DNA from 4 places in the Bacillus sp. FDAARGOS_235 genome. Region 1 is predicted to be linked to each of the others. Evidence: riboswitches for the same ligand, from Rfam matches in the RefSeq annotation. Region 1 holds a riboswitch; each other region holds the start of a gene.

Region 1 (7,548 bases):
CTTCAAGATGTCCGAAATGCTTTAAATAAAGCCGGTACTGAAGATGGAAAACAATATTTATTAACAATTGCTTCAGGGGCAAGTCAACGTTATGCCGATCATACAGAGTTAAAGAAAATCTCTCAAATACTCGATTGGATTAATATTATGACATATGATTTCCACGGCGGTTGGGAAGCAACTTCTAACCATAATGCCGCATTATATAAAGATCCGAATGATCCAGCAGCTGATACGAAATTTTACGTAGATGGAGCTATTGACGTTTATAAAAATGAAGGTGTACCAGCTGATAAACTCGTATTAGGCGTACCATTTTACGGACGTGGTTGGAAAAGTTGTGGAAAAGATAATAATGGGCAATATCAACCATGTAAACCAGGTAGTGATGGCAAACTAGCATCTAAAGGTACTTGGGATGATTATTCTACTGGTGATACGGGTGTTTATGATTACGGTGATTTAGCAGCGAATTACGTAAACAAAAATGGTTTTGTACGCTATTGGAATGATACAGCTAAAGTACCTTATTTATACAATGCTACTACAGGCACATTTATTAGCTACGATGACAATGAATCTATGAAATATAAAACAGATTATATAAAAACGAAAGGTTTAAGTGGGGCAATGTTTTGGGAACTTAGTGGTGACTGTCGCACAAGTCCAAAATATAGCTGTAGTGGTCCAAAATTGCTTGATACGTTAGTAACCGAATTACTTGGTGGACCTATCAGTCAAAAAGATACTGAATCACCAACGAACGTAAAAAACATTGTGGTTACTAATAAAACCTCAAGCTCAGTCCAATTAAGCTGGACTGCATCTACTGATAATGTAGGAGTTACTGGGTATGAAGTTACTGCTGGGGAAGAAAAATGGAGTACAACATCAAATAGCATTACAATTAAAAATTTGAAACCTAATACGGAATACACTTTTTCAATACTAGCAAAGGACGCTACCGGGAATAAATCACAACCTAATTCTATTCTTGTAAAAACTGATGATGCTAACACAACACCTCCTGATGGTAATGGTAAGGCTACATTTTCAGTTACTTCAAATTGGGGAAGTGGCTATAACTTCTCAATTGTAATTAAAAATAACGGCACAAGCCCTATTAAAAACTGGAAGTTAGAATTTGATTATAACGGCAATTTAACACAAGTTTGGGATTCTAAAATTAGTAGTAAAACAAACAATCATTATGTAATTACAAATGCCGGATGGAACGGTGAAATTCCTCCTGGTGGATTCATTACAATAGGAGGTGCAGGAACAGGTAACCCTGCCGAACTTTTAAATGCCGTTATTAGCGAAAACTAGACGTAACATTCTTTAATTGTTTCACTAAAGTTTGAATTTAGGTTTGAATAATCTTTCCTAAATTCAAACTTTTAATTTTGCGAAAAATCACAAATCAAAATTACAATAACCTATTATAATTATATTTAGTTTTCAATATGAAGTTTGCGTGAAGTTCATCTGAATTTTACATGAATTTCCTTTAATTTCTATTGTCTTCCCATACTAATCACCTTATTCTTTATATATAGGAATAATTTTCATTCCATTTCAAGCTATCTATATATACAAAAAGATAGTTGCCTATTAGGGAAAGGCGTCTAATATTATTATAAATATAAACATAATCGCAGAAAAAGCACGCTTATAAGCGCACCATAAGAGTGCTTCTTCATACAATTCTCATGTAAGAGTTCTCGAAAATCATGTTAATCACAAAGAAAAGGCCGTAGCTTATATAAGCTACGGCCTTTTCTTTGTGATTATTTTTAAACGTTCCATTCTTCGATATTCCATACTTTCGTTATCCACGTTTCATAGAAAGAAGCTCATGTGAAACGATTAAAACTGTTAAAAGACTTTTTCTATTTTTTCATATAAGGAGCTAATACACTTAAAATTTCTTCCTTATCCTTCTTTAACTCCAATGATGTTAACATATCCATCGTTCGAGGACGAGGTAATTTCACTTGCACTTCACCAACTATTGATGCTGGTCTTTGAGATAAAATAAATACGCGATCAGAAAGTAAAATTGCTTCATCTAAGTCGTGTGTAACCATAACAATTGTTTGCTTTTCTTGATGCCAAGAATTTAAAAGCCAACTGTGTACTTCCATTTTTGTAAATGCATCTAATTTTCCAAAAGGCTCATCAAGTAGCATAATCGGCTTCTCACATAAGTATGTACGAAGAAAGCTAATTCTTTGGCGCATACCACCAGATAATGCATCAGGATAATGATCCGCATATTCATCTAACTCAAACTGCTTTAATGCTTCCATTCCTTCTGTTAACCTTTGTTTTTTAGATTTCCCCTCAATTTCTAATGGAAGAACAATATTTTGTAAAGCCGATCGCCACGGTAATAATAAATCTTGTTGTGGCATATAGCTTACAACATCTTGTTTTCTCACATGTTCCTCATTATAAAATACCTCTCCACTCGTTGGCTCTTCAACACTCGCAATCATATTTAACAATGTGCTTTTCCCACAACCACTTGGACCGACAAAAGAGACAAACTCTCCCTCCTGTATAGAGGCACTAATATTTGCTAATACATTCTTTCCATCGAAAGATTTCACAATATCTTTTATTTGTAATCCGCTCATTTTTCACTTGGAAGGAATTCATTTGTAAAAGCATCTTTTACATCAATTTTCTTTTTAATAACTTTGTTGTCGTATAAGAAATTCATGTAATTCGTCCAAACTTCTTCCTTCTGTACTCCCCACGCTTTTGCATCATCTTGATACTTCGTACTTAACCACTTTTGACTTTCTTGTACTAATTCCTTATTCACATCTGGAACAGCTTTAATTAAAATATCAGCAGCTTCTTTCGGCTCTTTAATTGCAAAATTATAACCTTCTGTCGTTGCAGTCATAAACTTTTTCACGAAGTCTTTATCTTGCTTCGTATGTTTTTCACTCGTAATAATAACAGGACTATAGAAATCAAGCGCTGGATCTAAGTCTTTCACCATAATCGTATTTAACTCTTTTCCTTGACGCTTCGCTTCAATGCCATCCCATCCATAATAAATCCATTCAAAGTCCGCATCACGACCGATTGATTTGAAGAAGTCTGTTTGTCCTAAGATAATTTTTTCGACTTTATTAAAATCAGCTTGATGTTTCTCCATAATTGTTTTTAACGTTGCTTCTTCTGCTGGTCCTCCCCAGCCACCATAACGTTTACCTTCAAAGTCTTTCGGTGACGTCATATTATCTTTTTTTAGTGATGCAAAAGCAGAGGTATTATGCTGAATAATTGCACCAACAGAAACAACTGGGATTCCTTCAACACGAGCTAATGTTACATTTTCCTGTGCGCTTATCGCAAAATCTGCTTTCCCAGAAGCAATCATCTGCTCTGCTGTGACATTATCACCAGGCTGGATAATTTCTACATCAAGCCCTTGTTTTTTGTAATAGTCTTTCGTTTTCGCTACATATAAGCCAGTATGATTCGTATTTGGAAACCAATCTAAAACAACTTTTACTTTTTTATCTTTACTTGCACTTTCTTCTTTCTTCGCCGGATTACACCCAGCCACACTTACTGCTAATAAAACAGCTAACATAATTTTTAAACCTTTTTTCATTTTCTGCCGTCCTTTCTATATATCCATGGTGCTGTTATTCTTGCCATAAACTCCACGATAAAATACAGACATAATGTCACCATGACGATAATTGCTGCAACACCAAATACTCGAGCAGTTAAAAAGGATTTTGTAGCTCTCGTAAGCATAACCCCTAACCCTTCACTTGCACCGAGCCATTCTCCGATAATTGCCCCCATCACGCTATATGTAACTGCAATTTTTAAACCCGAGAAAAAGTATGGGAGCACTGCCGGAAACTTTACTTTCTGGTAAACTTGCCATTTCGTTGCTTTCATTGTTTGCAACAATTTCAACATATTTTTATCTACAGTTTGAAAACCTTCTAAAATACTAAGCGCAATTGGGAAGAAACAAACGAGTATGACGACCATTACTTTCGGCAACATCCCATATCCAAACCAAATAATAAATAACGGTGCAAGTACAACGATTGGAATCGTTTGCGAAATAACGAGCAACGGATTTATTAAAATACGAAATAAAGGTATCACGTCCATAATAATTGCAATACTCGTCCCAAGTAAAATCGCAAAAAATAGTCCGATTATAACTTCCTGCAGTGTTTGCATCGTATTTGGTAATAGTAAATCCTTCATTCCAATTAATTCTTGAACAATGGCAGAAGGCTTTGGTAAAATCCACGGTTCGATTTTAAATAATGAAACAGATCCTTCCCATATCGCAATGAGAAGGATAAGCCAAATTGTTGTAATAAGTTTAGATTGCTTCTGGTTTTGCATATTCATCACGGTACTTCCAAACCTTTTCATCTATCGTTACACCAGTGCTTGGACGATAATGGATTTTAATAGAAGTAATCACTTCTTCAGCTCCAGCATCGACGCAAGCTTGCTGCGCACGTTTCACGACATCAAGAAGTACATCTAATTCTCCTTCCAACGTTGTTTCCATTGCTCCTACTTCATAACGAACTCCCGATTGTTGTACAACTTCAATTGCTTTATCAACAACAGAATATACATCTTTTGTTTTTGCTTGCGGTACTACTGAAAATGACATTGTAACTTGTTGTGACATAATAAAATCCCCCTTATAAAATATGTTTCCAAAAAAAGAAAAGGCTTTCCTACCATGTAGGAAAGCCTTGTATACAAGTTATTCTATAATAACTTATGCTACATCACTTTAAAGTAACTCCCTACGCTGGCATTATCCAGATCAGGTTGAGGGTCGATGTATACTTACATCCTCTCAGCCAATTGGCTCCCCGGTTCTTAATTCGTTCTCATTGTAGCATGATTTATTTTATTGAACAAACAAAAGCGTACATAATCATTTCATTACTTTTGGAAAATATCCAACTTTTTCACCATGAGCTAATAACAACTGAATAAATTCTTTATTAATCGCTGGCACTATCAGCTCTTTTTTCTTAGTCCATTCATTTGTTCTACGAGTACCCATGACAATTTCAGATTGCTGTGCTCCATCTCCTGCAACTTGAGAAGCAATTAACTCTGCTATTTCTTCATTTCCTTTTGCTAATTCAAGCCCGATATTTACATATTCCGAAAGTGGAACCATTTCAAGATTGTATCCACATCCCTCAATTAGCTTTATAAAATGTTCAAATTCAACTTGATGTGGATGACAAATATGTAACGTCTCTCCTACAATTTTTGGATCTTGTAAATACGATACAATCGACTTACTGGCAAAGTCAATTGGTGTAAAATCAACTTTCCACTTCACATTTGGTGCCTTTCCAATTAGAAGCATCGTTTTAATAAGACGATAAAATGCATTTCCTTCAATGTTTTGTTGGAACGAACCCGTTTCTGAATGACATGCTAGGTTACCTGCACGATAAATATTCCCTCGTATGCCGCTCTTCAAAGCTTCACGAACAAGATTTTCCGCCTGTAGTTTACTATCGGAATACACATTCTCTAACTCTACATTATAATTGAAATCACCTGTTTCCATATATGTATCCCATTGCTCTACCGCTAATTCTATCGGAATACCAATTGTAGAGATAAAGTGGAATGTAGCACCATTCTCGGCTAACGCTAGCATACGGCTCGTGCCTTGGACGTTCACATTTTTAAATTGTTTTACATCTCCAAAATGTCTTACATCTGCACCGCAATGAATTACCGTATCGACCTTAGAACTAATTAAAATAAATTCCTCTTCGCTCATCCCAAGATACTCTTCTCCCAAATCACCAGGTACAGCCTGTATACGCTGTAACCACTCTTCACATATATCATTAAAGTAGCTTGTTAATGTATCGATAATTCTTTGTTGCACATCTTTCGTCGGTCTTACTAAACAATAAATGGTAGCAGATGTATCTCTCAATAATTCATATAATATGTGCGACCCCAAATAACCAGTAGCTCCAGTTAAAAAGACATTTGAGATGTTAGTGTCTTCTAAAACATTCGAATAAGTAATAGTATTCGGTTCGTGAATCACCTTATATTCACGAAATACTTCTTCTGTCTCTACTTTTACTTCTCTCTCAATTCTAGCTAATCCATATATCGTTCTTTCTTTAAAGAAATCTTGAATTGTTAAATGTGAAAAATCTTCTTTTAACAATGTTAAGACTCTCAATACTTTCAACGAATGTCCACCAATTGTAAAGAAATCATCATGCACTCCAATTTTTGAAATTCCTAATACCTCTGCCCAAGCTTTCGCTATCTGTTTCTCCGCTTTAATAGAAGGCGCGACATATTCCTGTAGACGAACCGGCTCGTACTTTTCTTCTAATTGAGCTAACTTTTTAACATCAACCTTTTTATTTGGTGTAAGTGGTAGTTCATTAATATAAATTAATTTAGATGGTACCATATAATCCGGTAACTGCTCTTGTAACTGATAAACTAATTCTGGTATTTCCTTTTTGTTCAAAGTTGTATAGAATGCGATTAAATATTGGCTACCTTCCTTGCTCTTCTTAGCAAAAACAGCATTTTCTTTTATATTATGATTTTGAGAAATTTTACTTTGGATTTCTCCTAGTTCAATACGATGTCCTCTAATTTTTACTTGATCATCTTTCCGATGTAAAAACTCTATATTTCCATCCTCTAGCAACTTAACGATATCACCCGTTTTATATATATTAACTATAGGATTAAAGGGGTTCGGAATAAAAGCTTCAATTGTTTTATTAGGCTTATTAAAATACCCTTTTGCTAATCCTACTGAATCTATATATAATTCACCAGGTACACCAATTGGACAAAGATTCATATTGTCATCCAAAATCATAACTTGATAATTAGCACATGGTTTACCAATGGGAATACTCGCAACATCCTCATTTAACTGATTAGGTATTTTATAGGTTGTCGTCACTACAGTACATTCTGTCGGTCCGTATACATTATGAATTTCAACATTTGTACTTATTCTTTCTCTCCACAATTTAATAACCTCTACAGGCAACATTTCACCGCCAATCGCAATTCTTTTCAGGGAAGCTAGCTTATATATATTTTCTTCTGCTAAATAAGTTGCTACTTGTCGAACAAAAATTGTCGCTAATGCCAAGATCGAAGTTGCTTTCACTTTATAGATTGCATTTGCAAATGCTTCTACAGACAATCGCTCTTCCTCTAATAATACATACAAGTTTCCTCCGCAGAATAAAGAAGCAAATGACTCCCATACAGAAGCATCGAAACTAAAGGAAGGAAATTGGGCAAATACATCCTCTTCTGTCAATTCATATTGCTTTTGCATCCAAGTGTACAGATTAACAACGCCTCTATGTGCTAACATCGTTCCCTTTGGATTCCCTGTTGAACCAGATGTATAAATCATATAAGCTACATCATCACAATGAATAGACAACTTTACATCTATATCTTCATAAGTTTCACTATCATACATTGAAACTGTTTGAA
Region 2 (7,548 bases), 1.1 Mb from region 1:
ACATTGTTAAATCTCGTAATCGTTTAAATACAGACATCCAAATTCCTCCTATGATATACCTCATATTTCAAATTCACTACTTGGAAAACTTAAAAATCTCCCTTTACAGTAAAGAATATTCATTTTTACAGCCTATGTGTTTATTATAACAAAACTAATATGTCCTTACATGTTATTTCCAAAATATAGCCAATATAATATGACATTCCAGATATAACATTGTATTCCTAATATATTATATTACCAATATATTATAATTAAAACCATCAAAAATTGACTTATTTTTATTTACTTTCACTAAATTACATTATTGTAATGTTACTGTAAGCTAACTCGATAGTTACATTCCGATATTTCTTATACACTAATACCAGAAGCAACAAACAAGCTTCTCAAACTGTAAGAACTAATACAAAAACTGTATTTACTATAAAACATATGACAAGGAGAAATCATCATGAAAAAATTAGTAGGAATCGGATTAGCAGCAGCAATTTCATTCGGAGCATTATCAGGTTGTTCTTTATTAGGAGAAAAGGCAAACGGCTTTGTATTGTACGGATCAGAAGAGCAAGTAACACAAATTGCAGATAAAAACAAAAAAGAAGTGAAAGAAAAAGACTTCTATAAAATGAAACTTACAACGTTAGAAGATAAAAAAGTTCTTGTAATGGATAAAAAAACTGGTGAAGAACTAGTGAAGAAAGAGTTACTTAGCAAAGTGGATGCAAAAGACGACACGAAACCACTTGATAAATTACCAGCTGTAACAACAGAACAAGGTGTATTATTCGCAAAAAACAAAGTTGAAAATGCTAAAATCGATGGCGCGAAATTAAAATATGAAGGCAACATAATTATCGGAAGTGGCCGTGCATATGCAGATATGTTCGCGATTGTTGATGATGCAACTTACAACAATGTAAAAGGTGAAGAAAAATCGGTGGGTGTATTAAAATTTGATAAGGACCCGAGTAAAGAATTCCCTGGCAAAAATGATGTAGAAACATCACAACTTGTAAAAATTAAAAAGTAAGAAAAAAGCTTTGCGAGATTCGCAAAGCTTTTTTTCTACTTGTGAGCGATTTGCTCCATATCCGGACTACAAGTTTGCGACTGGCATGACTTATTTAAAGAACATGCTGCGCATTTTCCTTTTTTACTTCTTTTTACGAAATTAACTAACGTATATGCTGCATAACCAAAAATGATAGCTCCAATTATAATATTGACCATCATCATACATCTCCTTTTAGAATCCGAGTAAAGATCCAACTTGGTATATAATAAGCGTTAATACATAAGCAACTACGAGCGGATAAACGACTGAGAAAATCGTCCATTTCGCTGATCCTGTTTCACGTTTAATAACAGCTACTGTCGCTAAGCACGGAACGTATAATAAAATAAAGAACATAAATGCATACGCTGATAATGCTGTATAATGTGCTCCCATTACGTTTCCAAGCACATCTTCTTTAACCGCATAAATAATCGCCATTGTAGAAACGACAACTTCTTTCGCTAAAAATCCTGTTAAAAGGGATGCTGCAGCTTGCCACGTTCCAAAGCCTAGCGGTGCAAATAGCGGTGCGATAAATCCACCAATCATCGCTAAGTAACTGTCTCCCATATCAACACCAAATCCTGATGGACCTGCATAATTTAATAGCCAAATGACAACCGAACCACCAAAGATGAATGTACCAGCTTTACGAACAAACCCTTTCCCTTTTTCCCATGTGCTAAGCCATAACGTTTTCGCTTGTGGCACGCGGTAAGGCGGTAGTTCAATGACGAAAATAGATTTTTCCGCTTTTAAAATAGTAAGAGACATTATTTTTGTAACTAATAACGCAAGGACAATCCCTGCAACGTATAAAGAGAACACAACAGTTGCCTGACTATGAGGGAAGAACACTCCCGCAAATAATGCATATACAGGTAAACGTGCTGAACAAGACATAAATGGTGTTACTAAAATTGTAAGTAAACGCTCTTTCTCCTGTTCAATCGTTCTCGCTGCCATAATACCTGGAACGTTACAGCCAAAACCGATAATCATCGGAATAAAGGCTTTTCCATTTAAACCGAAGAACTCCATAATTCTATCCATAACAACTGCAATTCGCGCCATATACCCTGAGTCTTCTAATAATGAAATGAAAAAGAATAGTGCAAAGATTTGTGGAACGAATACTAACACAGCACCAACACCGGCAATAATACCTTCTGTAACAAGCGCTTGAATAAAATCAGAAGCTCCAATACTTGTAAGTCCAGCCGTCACCCAATCCGTAAGCTGGCCACCAAAAAACTCATCTAACATATCCGATAAAGGTGTACCAATCCAAGTAAACGTAACCTGAAAAATAAAAAACATAACTGCTAAAAAGATTGGAAGTCCTAAAATTTTATGTGTAATTAATCTATCAATTTTTTCTGAAAAAGGAATTTTTCCTTCTTTCTCATGCTTCATAACATTTGTTTTTAACTTTTCAATATACGCTTCACGAGTTTTGTAAATGTGCTCTTCTAACGTACAATCAAGTTTTCCTTCTAAGCGAGATCGAATGGCTATGAGTTCCTTATAAATTGGTAATGCTTTTATTTCTTTTTCTACTACTTCGTTATTGCTTAAAAATTGAAGTGCTAACCATCTCGGATGCTCGTAATTCACTGTCTCTAAAAGAGCAATTACTTCTCCAATTCCTTCATCCATTTGTACACCATATGAAATAAGGAATGGCTTTTTCTCTTTTTTGTCATTTTCTTTAAGAGTCGTAAGCAGTTCTTCACAGCCTTTTCCACTTCTTGCAACGACAGGCACAACTGTTACACCTAATAGTTCTGATAATCGTTTTACATCAATTACAATTCCTCTTTGCTTCGCCACATCAACCATGTTTAAACCAATTGAGACTGGCTTACCAAATTCAAGTAACTGCAACGTTAAATGCATATTTCTTTCAAACTGCGAGGAATCTACGATATTTAACATATGATTAAATTCTTCTGTTAATAGAAAGTTTGTTACAACACCTTCATCACGTGAAACTGGATTTAAATCATAAACACCTGGTAAATCAATTAATGTTCCTTGTCTATCTTTTAATTTACCAACCTTCTTTTCTACTGTTACACCGCTCCAGTTTCCTACATATTCATAAGAACCAGTAAGTGCATTAAATAATGATGTCTTCCCTGTATTCGGATTCCCTAGCAAAGCTACCTTATTCACGCTAATTCCACCTTTATCATTTTCGCGTCACAATGACGAATACTAATTAACTGTCCACGACACTCCAATGTACAAGGACCTTTAAACATCGCTTTCTGTTTCAGGCGAAGTTCGCTTCCTTCAGCAAGACCGAAAGCAGCTAGTCTACGCTTTAATAGCTGATCTAAAGACTGAATACTTTTTACTAACACTTTCTCTCCAATTTTAATATCTACTAAGCTCATAACCTTCCCCCTCAGAAGAGAATGATAATTATTTTCAAAAAAATTATACCACACCCAATTTCTCTTGTACTATACCCTTTTGCTTCATATTTATTAACATTTCGCTACAATTGTATTTCAATTATTGTCATACTGTATTCGTTTGCCATTCTCATCCATTTCGCTTACAATAAACAATAGCAAATAAAGAATCTCGTTATCACTGGGGGAGCCATGCCGCTGAGAGGGAACACTTCGTTCCGACCCTTCGAACCTGTTAGTTAATGCTAACGCAGGGATTGTGCAAACGTCCGAAATACATACCTCATTTTTATTTACGTATTTCGTATCCTCCTATGATATCTATTCTTTTTTGTACAACTTGGATTTAGGGGGAGACAACATGCGTAACACTAATTTACAAGCGATGATCGAATCTGCTATTCTTGCAGCCTTCGCCATGGTCATCGACATTTTACCATTATCAATTAAACTTCCAACAGGCGGTTCTATCTCATTCGCTATGATTCCTATTTTTATTATTGCTTACCGCTGGGGCTTTAAATCAGCTTTCTTAGGTGGTTTAGTTTGGGGACTGTTACAAATTGTCGTAGGTGATGCCTACATTTTAACACCAGTTCAAGCATTCATTGAGTACTTCATTGCCTTTGCTTTTATCGGATTTGCCGGGTTATTCTATCGTCCAATTCAAAATGCACTTTTAGCATCTAATGCGAATGGCAACGAACAATCAAACTTAAGTAGCCATAAAGATAAACCTTCATCAAAACAAAACCAAGGAAAGAAAGTAATTGGATTCATTATCGTTGCTACATTTATCGGTAGTCTAGCTCGTTACTTCTGTCACTTTATTGCCGGTATTATTTTCTGGGGACAATATGCACCGAAAGGTCAATCAGCTGTGCTATATTCATTAATCGTAAATGGCAGCACAATGCTTGGTTCTTTTATTCTATGTACAGTTTTACTTATATTTTTATTTATCACTTCACCACGCTTATTCAAAAGCATCAATGCTTATCAAATAAATGCAAACAAAAAGGGCGCTTAACTAGCGCCCTTTTTTATATCAAAATTCTCAATGAGTAATATCGATAATAAATACAATAAATGCACAAAGAAAAATAAATACCATCACACCTAGTAAATTGCTATTCATGGCTAATCTACTCCTTACATAACCTCTTTTTCTAACAAGATTATATCTCTTAAAAATAAAGATTAGGTAAAGATAATATGAAAATAACTTAAAAAAAAGCGTAGCATGTATGATCTACGCTTTTTTCAGTAAGTAGAAGTAAAATAACACACCATCTTCTGTATTCTTTACCCCATATTCAGCATCGTGCAGTTCTAAAATATTCTTTGAAATAGCAAGCCCAAGCCCTGTTCCACCTTGTGAACGATGACGTGCTGCATCCACGCGATAAAAACGATCCCAAATTTTATCTAATTGCTCTTCTTCAATATGAGTACCTTTATTTTCAATACACACTTTTATACGATTTTTCTCATCTATTGTAGAAATAATAATATCCTCTTTATTCGGTGTATAACGTATGGCATTCGTAATGAAGTTCACGATGACTTGTTCAATCCGGCCTTGATTTGCGACTACTTCAAATGGACCTATATTTTTATGAACACGAAGTTCTTTTTTCTCTATTTCTACAGAAAGGTGTTCACATATATCTTCAATTACTGTATCGATATAAAATGAATCCATTTTCATTTTATATGTACCTGACTCAAATTTAGCTAACTCAAGCATATCTAAAATTAACGTATCCATTTTATCTACTTCTCGTTCCATCGCTTGAAAATAGTACTCTTTTTTATGTTCAGCTACCCCATCCTTTAAAATAGAAATACAGCTTTTCATAATACTTAACGGTGTTTTTAATTCATGTGAAACACCAGAAATGAATTCCTTCCGCGTCTTTTCTAGCTTTCTTTCCTTTTCAATATCTTGTTCTAGCTGTCCAATATGCGAATGGAGTTTATTCGATAGCGTATTAATATTTTTCGATAAATCACCAATTTCATCTTTTGAAGTAATTGGTATTTTTTCTGTGAAATCTAAATGCGCTATTTTTTTCGTTGTATCATTTATTTTTAGTAGCGGTTTTGCAATTTGTTTCGAGTAATAAAACGAAGCTAGAAAAACCAAAACGACTACAAATGCAATAATGTAAATGTAATAATCTTGTACCATTTGTACAGCCTCATCTACTGGTTGTAAAGAAGCCATCGCATATATATATGCTACTGATCCATCTTTTTCTTTTATTGGCTTAATTAATAATTTATATTTTATATCATTTTTTTCATAGTCCATTGTTTGTGTTGCATATTGTATGTGCTTGCTCTCTTTTAATAATAAATCCGTTTGAAATTCTTTTATGTTATCCAAGAATATACTATTTTTATAAATTGGATTCACAGGACCTTTTACATCTGGGAACTGTACTTTTGTAACACGTCCTCCTATGTAAAAGCCTAATTCCTGAGCAGCTTCTTCCTGAACAGCTGGTTTCTTTTCCTTAACAAGTTGCTCCCCAGCTGCTCTCCTTTTCTCCTCATCTAATTTAATTTTCTCCTGAAACGCTTTTTCTAATGGCTTATTAGATCCATTTAAATTTTGCTTACTTAACATGAAAGAGAATGGAATAAAACTATCTTCTTGTTTCACCCCAGAAACAGACATTGTTTGTCCTAAAAACTGATCTGATGATTTATTATCAATCTCCTCTATATTGACGAGATTGTATAAGGGAATCTTGAATATTTGTTGTCCAAACTCCTTTTGTTTCCTACGGTCTATCGTTACCTCAAAATAAAAATCATCCACATGTTTTAAATTCCCATTCTGATCTAATGTCGTAATCCACGTATTATTTTCTCTAAAAAAGTCTTGCTCCAGTTTCTGAATTCCTTCTGCATTTCCTGCGTAATTTAAATAATTCTTTTCAAAGGAATTTAAATTCACTTTAATATCTTCTACTTTTCGATTCGCATAATATTGTTTGAAAAATATCGTTTGTCCAATAAATATCGTCGCTAAAATTAACATACATAATGCTGTTGTGAGAGTAAATAATTTTAGTACAATCCCTTTTCTCATACATTCCCCTCAAACTTATATCCAGTTCGCACTACAGTTGTAATGTACTTTGCTTTCTCTCCTAATTTATTTCTTAAATTACGAATATGGCTATTAACCGTTCGATCATCACCAGCAAATTCATATCCCCAAATTCTTGAAATTAATTGTTCCCTTGTTAGTACAATTCCTTGGTTTTTCATGAAATACACCAATATTTCAAACTCCGTATGCGTTAAACTAACATCTACCTCATCAACAGTAACAGTACGTGATGGAAAATGAACGTGGATACCATGAATTGATAACGTATCATCTTCATTCTCTAAAGGTTTCTTCGATGCTTTTCTACTTTCTAATAATCGTTTCGCTCTTGCTAATAAAATTGGTGGACTGTACGGCTTCGTCACATAGTCATCTGCCCCAAGTTCAAAACCAAGTAACGTATCATCTTCATCTACGCGCGCCGTCAACATAATAATAGGCACCTCGGACGTCTTCCGAATTCTTCGGCAAACAGACCATCCATCGAGTTCCGGCAACATAATATCTAAAATAACTAAATCAACCTCTTCTTCTTCAAATACAACTAAAGCTTCTTTCCCGTCCCTTGCTTCAAACACTACATATTGTTCACTTAAAAAATAATCTTTTAATATTTCACGTAAAATCTCTTCATCTTCAACAATTAAAATGTTTTTTGACATAACCTATGTATCCCCCTCTCGCCTTCAGAAACTATAATTTTATTTTGAATAACTAGCAGTTAACTTCGCCTCGATAATATATCTATCCGGTGCATCTCCTATATAATCAAATGGGTAACAAGTTGTCAGTGTTAATAGTGGTTCTTCTTTTTTTATAATAACAGTACGATCATCCGCATGGGTAATCCACGTCTTTTGAATTTCATATGTGTAAGTTTTATTATCATACTCTAAAGTAAGAGTATCCTTTTCTTTCAACTCTCCTAAATCTGT
Region 3 (7,548 bases), 320 kb from region 1:
TAGACGATTGCCAGTAGTTGAGGGCGGTCAACTTGTCGGGATGCTAGCATTAGGTGATTTAGCTATAAGAGAAGCGGCAGATGATCAAGCTGGGTTCGCTTTAAGTGAAATCTCGGAACGTACGGAATAAAGTTAAACTTTAATTAGTGAAAGTGTTATTGTCCGCAAATAGTGGGATAAATGATGGATAAAAATCAGATACATTATTCTAGTATATGTGGATTAAACTAATATATTAGCGTGATGTATCTGAGACATTATATAATAAGTACATAGTTAAGGTTTTCGACAGTTTATTTAAATTTTTCATTCCTAATTTTAAATAAGAGAAAAAGTGATATACTGATAGATATAAGTATTATGATAGGTTTTGAATATAACAATATTTATTTTTAGTGTTGTAATAATGAATTAATATTTCCTACGTAGATAAAGTGAAACTTTAATTATTGGGGGTTTTGTCCATCCGCCAATGATTATTCGTTGAACCAATCGGGCTTTTATCGGCAGTTTTATTTCCCACCTAACTTCCTCGCATTCACTGGATTTTGAGGTGGGCGTCTTACTGCCCGGCAAATAGCGGGATAAAAAGGGAAGGGGAATTATATGAGGGCTGTACAGGGCGATCCAAATTGGAATTTGGTTACAGATACATATATAGAACCAAATAATTTTGCTGAATTATTATCTTTACTTGTACCTTGTCACCCAAAAGGTGAAGGAAAAGAGCGAACTATATTAGCATGGAAAGAAAAAGAATTTTATAAAGAAGAAAATTTAGCAGCAGTTATCGTTTATGGAATGAATAGAGTAAAGAATTTACCACAGTTTCATAAAGATGAAATTCCAACCTTAGTACGTATTCTTCGTTTATGTCAAGAGATTGGTTGGTATGAAGAGGCAAATACTTTTATGGTAACACAAGGGCTAGCTGAATTTGTCCAAACTTCATTGGAATATGAAACATGGGATCTTTTGACACAAGCAGTTGCTTTAAACTATTTAGTTATTAAATATCGTGTCGGGGAATTAACAGATGGGGATGTAGAAATTTGGGATAGAGTTAAATTTAATGAGAAATGTATAACAAATTGTAAACATCTATTATCTCAAAAAGAAATATTAGAGTTTACATTCTTCTATATGTGTAAGAGGGCTAAAGCACAGTCAAAAGAGCAGCTGAATAGTGATATGATGAGTCTAGCGATGTATTGTAATACTTTTGTGTATGATTTATATAGACATGACTTGTTGCGAAAGTATCGTAAGTGTACAGATTTTCTATCATATTATGGACCTAGTCAAGTAGTTTTAGCTTGTCAAAGAGCTGTACTTTCTCAAATTTCAGATCGATTAGATCCACTAAAGACAACTCATGTAGATGATTATTTATATGTGATGAAAGAAATGATGGAACATATGACAATAGGTATAATGGATCGATATAACCATTTTATCGGAAAGTTATTATCATACGTGCCATTTTTCGAAATGATTCAAGTTCCACAGCATGCATATTATTGTGAAGAATTACTGTATATTTGTAAGGGCATTGAATATAAAGAGGAAATACTACGCAATTATATATTTATACAATTACATGATTGTTTACCATCATTCTTTAAACTATTTCTTAAAAATAAGCGTTATGCGACGATTCATGATATTCTTTTCTATTGGTGTGACGATGAACAAAGAATGGGTTTAGAGAAAAAATATAATCTTAGTTTTATTTATGAAAAATATGCTTGTGGCTAAACAGTATTTTACATATGAAAAATTAATATAAATTAAAAAGGATCTCAATGTTATGTGAGATCCTTTTTTGTTAGTAAAACAAGGAGAAAGTGATTAAGATGAGAAATAGCATTCCATATAGGAGAAGTTGTGCAGTATAACTTCCTTGTATACCAAAAAAAGTATTTAGTTTTCCGTATAAATTCAATATATATTTCATTGTGTTATCTTTGAAAGATTGGTACACAGTGTCTCCTCTTTCTAAGCTTCTTGTTCATGTTTTTTATTATTAGGGACATTAATGTATCTAGCTATGAATAATAAAACAGCCATAAAGAATACGGGAATTATAGTAGATAAATAAAAGCCATTACTAATAACATTTGTTATAAGGGCACTTAATAGAAAAATAGCATTATAAACATGGGCAACTTTTTGCTTTAGTCGCACTTGAAATGACTCCATCATAATTTCTAGAGCAACAAAAGCAATGATAATAGATAAAAATACAGTGTTTGTATTGTAAATTATTAAACAACAGATTAAACCTAAAAAGGCTAAGTATTCAATGAAGAGAGGTATATTGCGTGGCATACAATTTACCTAACTAAATACGGCAGTGGATTTACTGCATTTGTTTTTTCAAAATTCCATTCTCCATTATGTAATTCGAAATGGAGGTGTTGTCCGTATGAATGACCTGTGTTACCCATATGACCTAGTAATTGTCCAGTTTGTATTTGATCACCAGCTTGTACAGTGCGATCTTTCATATGAGCATAAACTGTTGTATATAATTTCCCGTTTATTTGATGGGCGATGAACACTACATTGCCATAACTAGCTGAATAATATGATTTAATAACTTTACCTGCAGCGGCAGCTTGAATGGAGACGTTACCTTGTGCTGCAATATCTATTCCATAATGCATTTGTTCCCAGCGTATATCAAAGGTTGAGCTGATTTTTCCTTGGGTAGGGAATTTGAAAACTGCTGGAATAGCTGAAGATTGAGCTGTTTGAGCTTGTGATTGCTGTTGATTTTGTACCACATAGTGTTTGGCCACATACCCGTATCCTGTGCCAAAACGAATTTTATACCAAGTTCCTACTGTTTCTACTACTTGTATCTGTGTACCGTTTTGTAAAGAACCAAGTAGAGTACCATTTGTGCTAGCATTGTTACGTACATTTAATTTAGGTGTTGCAACAGTATATTTCGTATCATTTTGAACTGTGATTCCTTTTACTAAGGGCTGCGAACCATTAGATACGAATGCTTTTTGTACATAACCTGTTTGACCGTTATGTGAAATTTTATACCATTCGCCTTGTTCTCCTTGAATAGTCACGAACTTACCATTTGGTAATACATCTAAAATGGAAGATTCTAAATTAGGTTCAGAGCGAACGTTCAATGCATTAGCATTGACGATGTATTGATTAGTAGATTGAAGTTTGTTTTTTTGCAGAATAGCATCTTTTTGTACATAGCCTACTTTATTATTAACAGATACTTTATACCAATCCTTCGTTGTTTTAAGTATGTTAACTTTCGTATTAAAGCGAATTGTATCAAGGGATGTGCTATTTGTATTATCTTCTTTATGTAAGGCTACTTGATCGACTTTGACATATCCAGTTTTGACATTAGATAATTGTTCAGCGTTTGCTTTTTGTACATTTGTTTCGCCCATAGAAGGAAGTAATGAGGCGATTGCGACAGTAGTTGCTGTTAGAGCTGTAGCTTTCATATTCATATAATAGAGACCTCCTCTAGTTGTATAGTTAGTTGTAATTTTATTATAGTATAAAGATATAATATAGTGGGTGTATTCACATAAATGTAATATGAAATCAATATAAAAATAAATTTTTTCAGGATAATGATTCCTTTTTATGGAATTAATTGGTATTTTATTTTACGAAATAGAATAATAATTATTATATAACTCTGTAATTTCGTTGACAATTGAGAAAATTAAAACAGTTGATGATGTCTTATTAGGGTGTTATACTGACAGTGATAATTTTATAGTTTGCTAGGAGAGCTGGTGTTGCCAGCTGAGAGTAAGACCTTAAGTCTTTGATCCTTTTCATTACCTGATCTAGATTATGCTAGCGTAGGGAAGCAATTCGGACACTAATGATGAGTCCCCGTTTCTTTGCGTATAGAAACGGGGCTTTTTTATTTGAAAATTTTATATTGAAACCACTAGGGGTGCTTTTCGTGCTGAGAGAGGAATAATCCTTAACCCTTACAACACCTGATCTAGGTAATACTAGCGAAGGGAAGTGGAACAACGAATAAACTATAATTTTATTTGTTGTAACCACTTCTGATTATAGAAGTGGTTTTTTATTTAGATACATATATTGAAGGGGGAAATAGAAATGAAATTTTGTAATAGATTGTTAGAAGCTGTACAACCAGTTTGGGAGATGAGTCATAATCATCCATTTGTAGTAGGGATGGGGGATGGCACGTTAGAAAAAGATAAGTTTCAGTATTACATTATTCAAGATTATTTATATTTGTTAGATTATGCAAAGCTATATGCCATCGGTGTTGTAAAGGCAACGAATCCACAAGTAATGGGAAAATTTGCTGAACAAATTGATGGAATATTAAATGGAGAAATGACGATCCATAAACAGTATGCAAAAAGGCTTGGAATTTCTATAGAGGAGATAGAATCAGCAAAACCATCTGCTAAAAATTTAGCTTATACAAATTACATGATGTCTGTATCTCAAAATGGCACACTTGCGGAATTAATAGCAGCACTTCTTCCATGTATGTGGAGTTATTGGGAAATTGGAAAGCGTTTAAATGATATTCCTGGAGCGAGAGATCATGAGTTCTTTGGTGAGTGGATTCAAGGATATAGTTCTGAAGAATACGGTAACCTTTGTATTTGGTTAATAGATTTATTAGATGAAATGGCAATTGGAAAGTCAGAGCGAGAGCTAGAAAGATTAGAGGAGATTTTCTTATATTCCAGTCGATTTGAATATTTATTCTGGGATATGTCCTATCGTAAGGAGATGTGGGGATTTGAGGAGCAAGAACATACTACAGTTTCATAATGTTTCTTTTCATTATGATGAGAAGCCAATCATCGATGAATTAAATACTTCTATACAAGAGAAAGAGTTTGTAAGCATTATTGGGCCAAGTGGCTGCGGGAAAAGTACTCTATTTCGCCTTATTACAGGCTTAGAAGAAGTTAGTACTGGACGGATAGAGCTGACAGAAACAAAAAGTCATCCTGTAGGGTATATGCCTCAAAAAGATATGCTCCTGCCGTGGAGAACAATTATTGAGAATGCTGCTTTGCCACTAGAATGTCAGGGTGTACAGAAGAAAGAAGCACAAGTAAAGGCAAAGGAACTGTTACATAAATTTGGTTTACAAGGATACGAGGGAAAATACCCGAAAGATTTATCTGGTGGTATGAAGCAGCGCGTATCTTTTATCCAAACATTATTAACAGGCGGAGAGATATTATTGCTAGATGAACCGTTTAGCGCATTGGACGCTTTAACGAAGGCATCTTTGCAAGAATGGTTGTTTGAACAATGGAAAGAGTGGGAAAAAACAATTTTATTTATCACTCATGATGTGGAAGAAGCGTTGTTTCTTTCGAATCGAATTTTAGTGGTGGAACAGCAGCCGATAACTACTTTGACTGAACGGATTGTGCCGCTTGATCATAACAGAACACGAAAAGATTTATATAAACCGGATGTGTTAGCGCTGAAAGATGAGCTTCTTAGTATGTTACAAAGGCAGGTACTCGTATGATGAACCGATTGAAAGAATTAGTTCCTGCCATTACACTTTCTAGCATTTTACTCGTTATGTGGGAAATAGGAGCAAGAATTGTAGATGAAATGTACATTTTACCGTCACCGTCAGCAATTGTAATGAAGATATGGAAACTAAAAGACATATTATTTACGGTTCATTTACCGGCAACGTTATACGTCGTTTTAATAGGTGTTGTTATTTCTATCGTATTAGGTGTAGGGCTAGCGATGTTAATGAATGCGAGTACATGGATGGAAAGGGCATTTTATCCATTATTAGTTGCCTCACAAACGATTCCCATTACAGCGCTTGCTCCGCTTTTCGTTTTATGGTTTGGATATACCATCTGGAGTAAGGTTGTTGTTACAGTTTTAATTACGTTTTTCCCTATTGCGGTCAATACGTATGACGGACTGCGTAGTACGAAAAAAGAATGGGAGGAGCTCTTAGTTACATATGGAGCAACGAAGAAAGATGTTTTTCTTAAGTTAAAGTTACCGTCTGCTCTTCCTTATTTTTTTTCAGCTTTAAAAATTGCAGTTCCGCTTAGTGTAATTGGGGCAGCAATCGGTGAATGGCTCGGTGCACAAGCTGGGCTTGGTTATTTCAGTAAGAGAATGATGACACAGTTAGATGGAGCTGGTGTATTTGCACCCATTGTATTGTTATCATTATTAGCTATTTTCTTCGTCATACTTATTTCCGTATTAGAAAAGAAATTCATTAGTTGGAGGAAGCATTCATGAAATTTTTAAAACGCATCTTTGTGTTTACATTATTAGTTGCAATGATTGCAGGATGTTCGAGTAATTCAGCATCAGATAAAAGTAAAAAAGAGAAAGAAATAACGGTTATGCTCGATTGGTACCCAAATGCGGTACATAGCTTTATTTATGCAGCAATTGAAAAAGGCTACTTTAAAGAAGAAGGAATAAAGGTAAATATAAAATTCCCTTCTAATCCAACTGATCCATTAACTTTAGCTGCAGCAGGGAAAGTGACAGTTGGTTTGTATTATCAGCCAGATGTTGTTATGGCCAGAGCAAATGAACAAATTCCAGTGAAATCAATTGGAGCTGTCGTACGTTCACCGTTAAATCATGTCGTATCGCTGAAATCAGCAGGTATTCAATCACCGAAAGATTTAGAAGGAAAAACAGTAGGATATTCTGGAACTCCTTTAAGTGAAGCATATTTAAAAACGATGATAAAAGAAGCTGGTGGTAATCCTGATACGGTGAAAGTAGTTGATGTTGGCTTTGATTTAGTACCAGCGTTAATTACGAAAAAAGTGGATGCTGTAACAGGAGCATACATTAACCATGAAGTACCTGTTATGCGTCATGAAGGTCATGAACCAGCGTACTTTAATCCAGCAGAATATGGTGTGCCTAATTATCATGAACTTGTTTTCGTAACAGGTGATAAAACGTTGAAAAAAGATAAAGAAGCATTGCAAGCCTTTTTACGTGGGGCAAAAAAAGGGTATGACTTTATGAAGAAAAGCCCTGATGAAGCATTAAATATTTTATTAGATCATCAAGAAAAAGAAAACTTCCCGCTTGTACCAGAAGTTGAAAAAGAAAGCATGAAAATTTTATTAGAGAAGATGGAAACGAAAGATGAGCCATTTTTATCAGATTCAAAAGAGTCATGGGAGAAACAAAACAAATGGTTGAAAGACAAAGGAATGACGAAAGAAATTGTTCCTGCCGATGAATTATTCGAAAACATTTTAAAGTAGGCGAATGAATATGAAAAATGAGCTCCATGTAATCTCAAATGGCCATATGCCATTCGAAGAGTTAGTGAATGTAGCGATGCAAATTGAGAGTGAGATTGATTATTTGCATATTCGTGAGCGTGAGAAAAGTACGAAGGAATTATATGAAGGGGTGGAAAGTCTTTTGAAAAAAGGCTTTCCAGCATCTAAGCTTGTTATAAATGATCGAATTGATATTGCCATTTTATTAAACATTCCGCGTGTTCAACTAGGA
Region 4 (7,548 bases), 710 kb from region 1:
TTGTCTTCCTTATGCGCTGTCTTCTGTTCGTTGCATCCTTCTTATCTATCCCAATCGAAATCGTTGCAGTGCTAGGTTCCCTCGTTCTTCTTATCTGGAGATGGTACTACTTACGAACAAACCCTGTCGATATTTTAAAAAAGACACCGTGGCACATTTTAATCTTCGCCTTCTCTATGTACGTCATTATTTACGGGCTTCACAACGCAGGATTAACAGCCGCACTTGTGCAATGGCTCGAGCCACTTGTAAGTCAGCATTTACTCTATGCTAGCTTTGCAATGGGCGGACTTGTATCCATCCTCTCTAACGTCTTCAATAACCACCCTGCCCTTATGATTGGTACAATCACATTAACAGAAATGGGGCTAGATCCAGTCACATTAAAAACAATCTACCTCGCAAACATTATTGGTAGTGACATCGGTTCACTATTATTACCAATCGGTACACTAGCTTCCCTCATCTGGATGTATATTCTGAAACAAAACAAAATTAAAGTAAAATGGAAAGATTATTTAAGCGTATCTCTCATCGTTATTCCTCTCACAACAGTCGTCACATTATTCCTCTTATACTACTGGGTACACCTCTTCTTTGCCTTATAAAGAAAACAGAAGCCCCCTTTGCTACCGTCTTAGCAAAGGGGGCTTTTTCTATAATTAAGTTAGGTACTACAGTGTGATCAATCAAGTAAAGAGGTGTAACGTGTTATTGGTATAAATGACTACCAGTATCTTTAAATTCTTTCGCCTTCTCTTTCATTCCTTTTTCAATTGCTTCTGTCGTTTCTAAGTCATTTTCTTTCGCATATTCACGAATATCATGTGAAATTCTCATACTACAAAACTTCGGTCCACACATTGAACAAAAATGAGCTGTTTTCGCTCCTTCTGCTGGTAACGTTTCATCGTGATACTCCATCGCACGTTCAGGATCTAAAGACAAATTAAATTGATCGCGCCAACGAAATTCGAAACGTGCTTTTGAAAGTGCGTCATCACGCTGATGAGCCGTTTTATGCCCTTTCGCAAGATCAGCCGCATGTGCTGCAATTTTATACGTAATAACCCCTTCTCGAACATCATCTTTATTTGGTAAACCTAAATGTTCTTTCGGCGTTACATAACAAAGCATCGCCGTTCCAAGCCAGCCGATCATTGCTGCTCCAATTGCGGATGTAATATGGTCATATCCTGGTGCAATATCTGTCGTTAGCGGCCCAAGTGTATAAAATGGCGCGCCCTGACAAATATCAAGTTCTTTCTCCATATTTTCTTTAATTAAGTGCATCGGTACATGTCCAGGTCCTTCAATCATAACTTGCACATCATGTTTCCAAGCGATTTTCGTCAATTCACCAAGCGTTTCAAGCTCCGAGAACTGCGCTTCGTCATTTGCATCTGCAATCGAACCTGGACGTAATCCATCTCCAAGCGAGAATGAAACATCGTACTGCTTCATAATTTCACAAATCTCTTCAAAATGAGTATATAGGAAGTTTTCTTTATGATGGAATAAACACCACTGCGCCATAATCGAACCACCGCGTGAAACGATACCTGTCGTACGTTTTGCAGTAATTGGAATGTAACGAAGTAATACACCAGCGTGAATCGTAAAGTAATCAACGCCTTGCTCCGCTTGCTCAATTAACGTATCACGGTACACTTCCCACGTTAAATCTTCTGCAATTCCGTTTACTTTCTCAAGCGCTTGATAAATGGGCACAGTTCCAACCGGTACAGGAGCATTACGAATAATCCATTCGCGCGTCGTATGAATATTTTTACCTGTAGATAAATCCATAATCGTATCTGCACCCCAGCGCGTTGCCCATGTCATCTTCTCTACTTCTTCTGCAATAGAAGAAGATACAGCAGAGTTTCCGATATTTGCATTTACCTTCACATGAAAGTTACGTCCGATAATCATCGGTTCTGCTTCCGGATGGTTAATATTCGCTGGTAAAATCGCACGACCTTCTGCAATTTCCTTACGAACAAACTCAGGCTCCACTCCTTCACGAATCGCAACATACTCCATCTCAGACGTAATAATGCCATTACGCGCATAGTGCATTTGCGTAACATTTGCACCTTCCTTCGCTCTAAGCGGCTTACGATCCATTTGCGGGAAAACAGGTGTATGTTTCGAAGCCACTTTCACACCGTCATCCTCTGGTTTTACTTCACGCCCTTCGTATGCCTCTACATCCCCGCGCTCCATGACCCAAGAATGACGCGGCGTTGGAATCCCCTTTTCCAGCTCCACTTTATAGGCCGGATCCGTATAAGGACCACTCGTATCATACACACGGATGGGCGGATTTTGGACACCATTCGTATCGCTTTGTGCAATCTCACGCATCGGTACTTTCATACCTTCCCGTGGTCCATCTACATACACTTTCTTACTTCCTGGTAAACTCGATTTCAATTCAATTTGTTCAGCTGAAACAGATTGTTTCATAACCTTTGTTGCCCCCCTGTACGTGACAAGGACGAGATATGGCCAGCGTATGCCAAAACAAAAAGAGCCAGGTCCATAAAAAAATAAGGACCTGGCTCATAAAAGACATCATTATGTAAAGCCGCTAACTTCCCTACGCTGGTACGAGCCAGATCAGGTCCAAAGGGTTAAGAAGTTCACGCGCTTCTCTCTCAGCCTACGCATACGTTAGGCACCCCTAGTTTATCACTGATTTAATTTTCAATACTTTCTCATCATACACGATAATCTGAAAAATGAAAAGTTTATTTCTTTTATTGTTTATGGAATCATCCACGTTAAATAATATGCCTGTACATACGTCATAATACCAACGATAATAACGAAGAACAAACTATGCTTCACTGTAAAACGGAACAAATCCGACTCTTTTCCGGCAAGTCCAACTGCAGCACAAGCAATTGCAATCGATTGCGGAGAAATCATCTTACCTGTTACACCACCTGTTGTATTTGCCGCAACGAGAAGTACTTCAGATACGCCAACTTGCTGTGCCGTAATTGCTTGTAAATTCGAGAACAGTGCGTTCGCAGACGTATCGGATCCTGTTAAGAATACACCAATCCAACCTAGGAATGGTGAGAAGAAAGGGAATAGTCCGCCAGTTCCTGCTAGCGCTAGCGCTAATGTAGAAGATAGACCAGAATAGTTTGCGATAAATGCGAATCCTAATACGAATCCGATAGATAGAATTGGCATCTTAAGTTCGTTTAACGTTTCTTTAAATGTCGCTACTGCATCTTTTGCACTCATTTTCAAAATAAAGATAGAAATAATACAAGCAATTAAAATTGCCGTTCCAGTCGCTGATAAAACATCTAATTTCAAAATTGCTTCATAAGGCGTTGGTTTATTTACTATCGGCTCTGCTTTCATTACTAAATTGTGTAAGCCTGGAACTTCAAACTTAAATACAAGACTTTCTAAAGCGCCTCCTGGAGCAAATAAAGATTTAAAGAAGCTTTGGCTCCAAACAACTACCATAACCGTTAAAATAATGAACGGAGACCATGCTTTCACTACTTTTCCTATTGTGAGTTTTGGCATAGATGTCGTCGTTGTTGCCGCTACTTCACTATTTGCTTGTTTAGATTGATAGATTTCTTTCGGCTGCCAAACTTTTAAGAACAGCGCTAAACTCACTAAACTTACAAGTGCTGACGTAATATCCGGAAGCTCCGGCCCTAGAAACGTTGCTGTAATAAACTGTGTAATTGCAAATGAACTACCTGCTACAAGTAACGCAGGCCACGTTTGTTTTACCCCTTTAAACCCATCCATTAAAAATACGATGAAGAACGGAACAAATAATGATAGAAACGGTAACTGATGTCCAGCCATTTGTCCGATTTTATGTGGATCAATACCCGTTACTTGTCCAGCAACTGTAATCGGAATTCCCATCGCTCCAAATGCTACCGGTGCAGTATTTGCGATTAAACAAAGACCAGCCGCATATAAAGGATTTAATCCGAGACCTGCTAGAAGCGCTGCCGTGATTGCTACTGGTGCACCGAATCCCGCAGCCCCTTCTAAAAATGCTCCGAATGAAAAACCAATTAAAATAACGAGTAAACGGTGATCATTTGTAATAGATAATACAGATGCACGAATGACATCGAATTGACCTGTTTTTACGGAAATTTTATACAAAAATACCGACATAATGATAATCCAAGCAATTGGCCATAGTCCGTATAAAAAACCGTATCCGGTTGCTGCCATCGCCATCGTAAACGGCATTTTATAAGCGAATAACGCTACTAAAATTGTAAGTACAACTGTAATAAATCCTGCCACATACCCCTTCATGCGGAAAACTGCTAAAGCTAAGAAAAAAAAGATGATTGGAATAAGTGCGACTGCTGCCGAAATCCAAATGTTACCGAACGGATCATAAACTTGTGTCCATGTGTTCATTGTTCTCTCCCCCTAAAGAATCCCCTTTTAAATAGAATAACCTCATCAATAGACTATCAGGTCATCATACCTTTAAGTCTAAAAATAAAAAACGTTCAAGAAAACGTTTTCATCTAATCCCATTTATACTTTATCACAGCGTTTTCCATAAAAAAAGATTTTTTTGAAAATTTTATTATTTAAAGAAAAAATCTTACAAAATCGTCACGTTCTTGTAATGTTCATCGATAGTAAGCTTGTAAAAATTACTGCATAATAATAGTATAACAACGGAAATTATTTATGAGGTGATATATATGAATGGAAACAAAATACTAGCTGCTTTATCATACTTTAGTGTACTATTTGCCCCTATCTTATTCCCAATCATCGTTTGGATTGTGGGGGATGCTGAAACAAAGCCACATGCAAAACGTGCTCTATGGACACATATCATTCCAAGTATCGCTACATTTATCGGCGTAGCTATTTTAGGAATTATGGGCATCGGATCGGACCAACCAGATGTAACACTTGGAATTGGAGCAATGATTGTCTTAGCTATTTGCGGAATCATCAGCTTATACTACTTCATCTGGAACATTGTAAAAGGAATTAAAGTGCTGAAAGCTTAATTTTAAACAAACGTTTGTTTAAAAAAAGGACACTTGCAATTTGCAAGTGTCCTTTTTCCGATTAGTGTGAGCTAATAATTAGCGGGGGATGCCCCTACTGATTAAAGTTTCACTTTATCTTCTTCGTTTCTTCTTTTTTCTCATCATTTTCTTTCGGCGCGTATTCGTTTTATCCGCTATAATGTGAAGCGTGCTCGCCACAACAATTCCCATTAGGAACGTTTTAATTTCCACCTCATGTTTTTTCGCAATTTCTATTAAGTTCCCGTCCAGTGCTATTACATTTAATAGAAATAAAAACGGAGAAAATACGATTAACATGTATGCAATACGAATTACATCACCAAGTATAATCGTATGTGTAAGAAAGGAACGATGTGGCATTACTTTCTTATACGGATACCAAAATATACGCAGGAATCCCCATTTATTATACGCATTACTGTACGTATCTAAATCAGGTGTTAAAAATGAAGTACCTACTAAAAAGCCAATTGCAAAAGTTAATAAAAAATCAAAATTTGTTAATCCATACGAAAAGAGCAGAAACAAAACAACCGGAAGGGATATTAAGTTTATTTTCGTATGCGTTTTTCCTGATGGCATAATGCACTTCCTCGCTTACGTTCGCCCTGTCACTCTATGACAGTTCTCACCTATTGATCTAATTTCTGATCGATAAATGATGTGTCTATATCCGAACCAAACCATTCTGCCAACTTCACTCGTGCCTTATCTTTCACATCTTCATTGACATATAATGACGCCTGTATTAGTGCCGCCGTTAATGCCCCTAAATCGTCCGTATAACCAACTCCAGCAATGAAATCTGGGATGGCATCAATCGGTGCAATAAAATAAGCAAGTGCTCCAATTACAATAATTTTCACCCGCTTTGGAACATCAGGTCTTTGCAAAACGTAAAACAGTAATAAACTGGCATAAATGACCGACTGTCCGGCTTGCTTTGCAACATGTTTTACTTTTTTCCAAAACGCTTCAACTGAAAATTTTTGTTTCATGTAAAAGCCCCCCTATTTTTCAAAAGAAATAAGCTACAATATATTACCAGTAAAAGTTCATCAAAATTACACATAATCTATCAATGAATTTTTATTTTAACAAACAAACCTAAAAAGAACAAGTGTTCGTTAATTTTCATACCCTTTCCTTCATATAATAGTTTTCTAGACAAACCATTACATATTTCCATTTCTTATTTCTCAACCATGAAAATTTTCACTTTCACTTAACATTCTTCTCTATCTTTGTTATATTTTCTAGTTGACGGACATATAAACGAATGATAAAGTTTTCTCTGGTAGTGACAAAACACATACAAAAAATGTAAAATGTTATAGTGTTTCTCAGAAATGAATTTTGTTGTATAATACAGAAATGACGTTATACTTATGAGCAGCAAAAGAAACCAAAAAAGGGTATGCATAGTTAAAGTCGTATATGGGTGAATATAGAAGCTCTAATTATGGCAAAAGAAACTATGTATTTTTTATTTTAGCATTTTTCGCTCCAAAATCGACCAAGCCTGATAGAGAAAGGGTGGAAATGAATGAAAGAAACCTTGAAATCACAATTTCAAAATGTGCGTTTCACTTTATTCGTAGCTTTAGCCGTATGGCTGAAAACCTACATTATTACACGCACAAGCTTTGATTTAAAACTTGAATCTTTCATGCAAGAATTCATTTTATTCATTAGTCCATTAGCAGCATCATTACTGTTTGTGGGACTTGCATTATTTGCAAAAGGAAAAAAACGTAACTATATAGCACTTGGAATTAATTTTGTTTTAACGTTCATTCTTGTTGGTAACGTAATGTTCTACGGATTCTACAATGACTTCGTTACTTTACCAGTACTAGGGCAAACTTCTAACTTTGGAAGCTTAGGTTCTAGTGTGAAAGAATTATTTAACTACAAAATTATCCTTGCATTTGCGGATATTATCGTATTCTTCATCTTACTAAAGAAGAAGAAAAACTTTGCACCGACAGAGCGTGTAGCACGTCCGATGCGTTCTCTATACTTCGTGTCAACAGTTGCTATTTTCTTCGTAAACCTAGGGTTTGCAGAAGCTGAACGTCCAGAACTATTAACACGTTCATTCGACCGCGTTATGCTTGTTAAAAACTTAGGATTATATGTACACCAAGCATACGATCTTGGCTTACAAGCGAAGTCAAGTTCACAAAAGGCATTTGCAGACGGTAGTAAATTACAAGAAACAGAAAACTATGTGAAAACAACACAAAGTAAACCAGATCCAAATATGTTCGGTACTGCAAAAGGAAAAAACGTAATTGTTGTCTCTCTTGAGTCATTACAAACATTCTTAATTGGCGCAACAGTTAACGGACAAGAAGTTACACCATTCTTAAACCAATTTACGAAAGAAAGTTATTACTTTGATAACTTCTTCCATCAAACTGGGCAAGGTAAAACATCTGATGCTGAATTCTTAGTAGATACTTCTTTATATCCA

What was found. A riboswitch is a leader RNA that binds a small molecule or an ion and turns the genes downstream of it on or off. The one in region 1 is predicted to bind thiamine pyrophosphate.
Region 2: another riboswitch for thiamine pyrophosphate. It lies ahead of thiT (energy-coupled thiamine transporter ThiT); the one in region 1 lies ahead of A6J74_RS14750 (MTH1187 family thiamine-binding protein).
Region 3: another riboswitch for thiamine pyrophosphate. It lies ahead of tenA (thiaminase II); the one in region 1 lies ahead of A6J74_RS14750 (MTH1187 family thiamine-binding protein).
Region 4: another riboswitch for thiamine pyrophosphate. It lies ahead of thiC (phosphomethylpyrimidine synthase ThiC); the one in region 1 lies ahead of A6J74_RS14750 (MTH1187 family thiamine-binding protein).

The regions. Positions count from the first base shown of each region.
Region 1 covers NZ_CP020437.2:2,494,132-2,501,679, forward strand. The annotation lists gene A6J74_RS14730 (glycosyl hydrolase family 18 protein) at 1-1,329, shown strand, start outside; gene A6J74_RS14735 (ABC transporter ATP-binding protein) at 1,893-2,642, opposite strand; gene A6J74_RS14740 (ABC transporter substrate-binding protein) at 2,639-3,637, opposite strand; gene A6J74_RS14745 (ABC transporter permease) at 3,634-4,407, opposite strand; gene A6J74_RS14750 (MTH1187 family thiamine-binding protein) at 4,379-4,699, opposite strand; TPP riboswitch at 4,801-4,902, opposite strand; gene A6J74_RS14755 (non-ribosomal peptide synthetase family protein) at 4,955-7,548, opposite strand, start outside.
Region 2 covers NZ_CP020437.2:3,560,554-3,568,101, reverse strand. The annotation lists gene A6J74_RS20440 (PspA/IM30 family protein) at 1-37, opposite strand, end outside; gene A6J74_RS20435 (lipoprotein BA_5634 family protein) at 458-1,036, shown strand; gene A6J74_RS20430 (FeoB-associated Cys-rich membrane protein) at 1,072-1,239, opposite strand; gene feoB (ferrous iron transport protein B) at 1,253-3,241, opposite strand; gene A6J74_RS20420 (FeoA family protein) at 3,238-3,465, opposite strand; TPP riboswitch at 3,660-3,761, shown strand; gene thiT (energy-coupled thiamine transporter ThiT) at 3,848-4,516, shown strand; gene A6J74_RS20410 (sensor histidine kinase) at 4,739-6,589, opposite strand; gene A6J74_RS20405 (response regulator transcription factor) at 6,586-7,275, opposite strand; gene A6J74_RS20400 (class D sortase) at 7,315-7,548, opposite strand, start outside.
Region 3 covers NZ_CP020437.2:2,169,958-2,177,505, reverse strand. The annotation lists gene A6J74_RS13130 (CBS domain-containing protein) at 1-130, shown strand, start outside; gene A6J74_RS13125 (DUF3965 domain-containing protein) at 607-1,758, shown strand; gene A6J74_RS13115 (hypothetical protein) at 1,999-2,331, opposite strand; gene A6J74_RS13110 (SH3 domain-containing protein) at 2,337-3,497, opposite strand; TPP riboswitch at 3,772-3,884, shown strand; TPP riboswitch at 3,945-4,048, shown strand; gene tenA (thiaminase II) at 4,132-4,827, shown strand; gene A6J74_RS13100 (ABC transporter ATP-binding protein) at 4,796-5,545, shown strand; gene A6J74_RS13095 (ABC transporter permease) at 5,545-6,297, shown strand; gene A6J74_RS13090 (ABC transporter substrate-binding protein) at 6,294-7,295, shown strand; gene tenI (thiazole tautomerase TenI) at 7,306-7,548, shown strand, end outside.
Region 4 covers NZ_CP020437.2:3,206,294-3,213,841, reverse strand. The annotation lists gene A6J74_RS18420 (arsenic transporter) at 1-608, shown strand, start outside; gene thiC (phosphomethylpyrimidine synthase ThiC) at 712-2,472, opposite strand; TPP riboswitch at 2,586-2,701, opposite strand; gene lldP (L-lactate permease) at 2,773-4,431, opposite strand; gene A6J74_RS18405 (magnetosome magnetite crystal formation protein family) at 4,728-5,045, shown strand; gene A6J74_RS18400 (metal-binding protein) at 5,160-5,651, opposite strand; gene A6J74_RS18395 (YkvA family protein) at 5,702-6,067, opposite strand; gene A6J74_RS18385 (LTA synthase family protein) at 6,616-7,548, shown strand, end outside.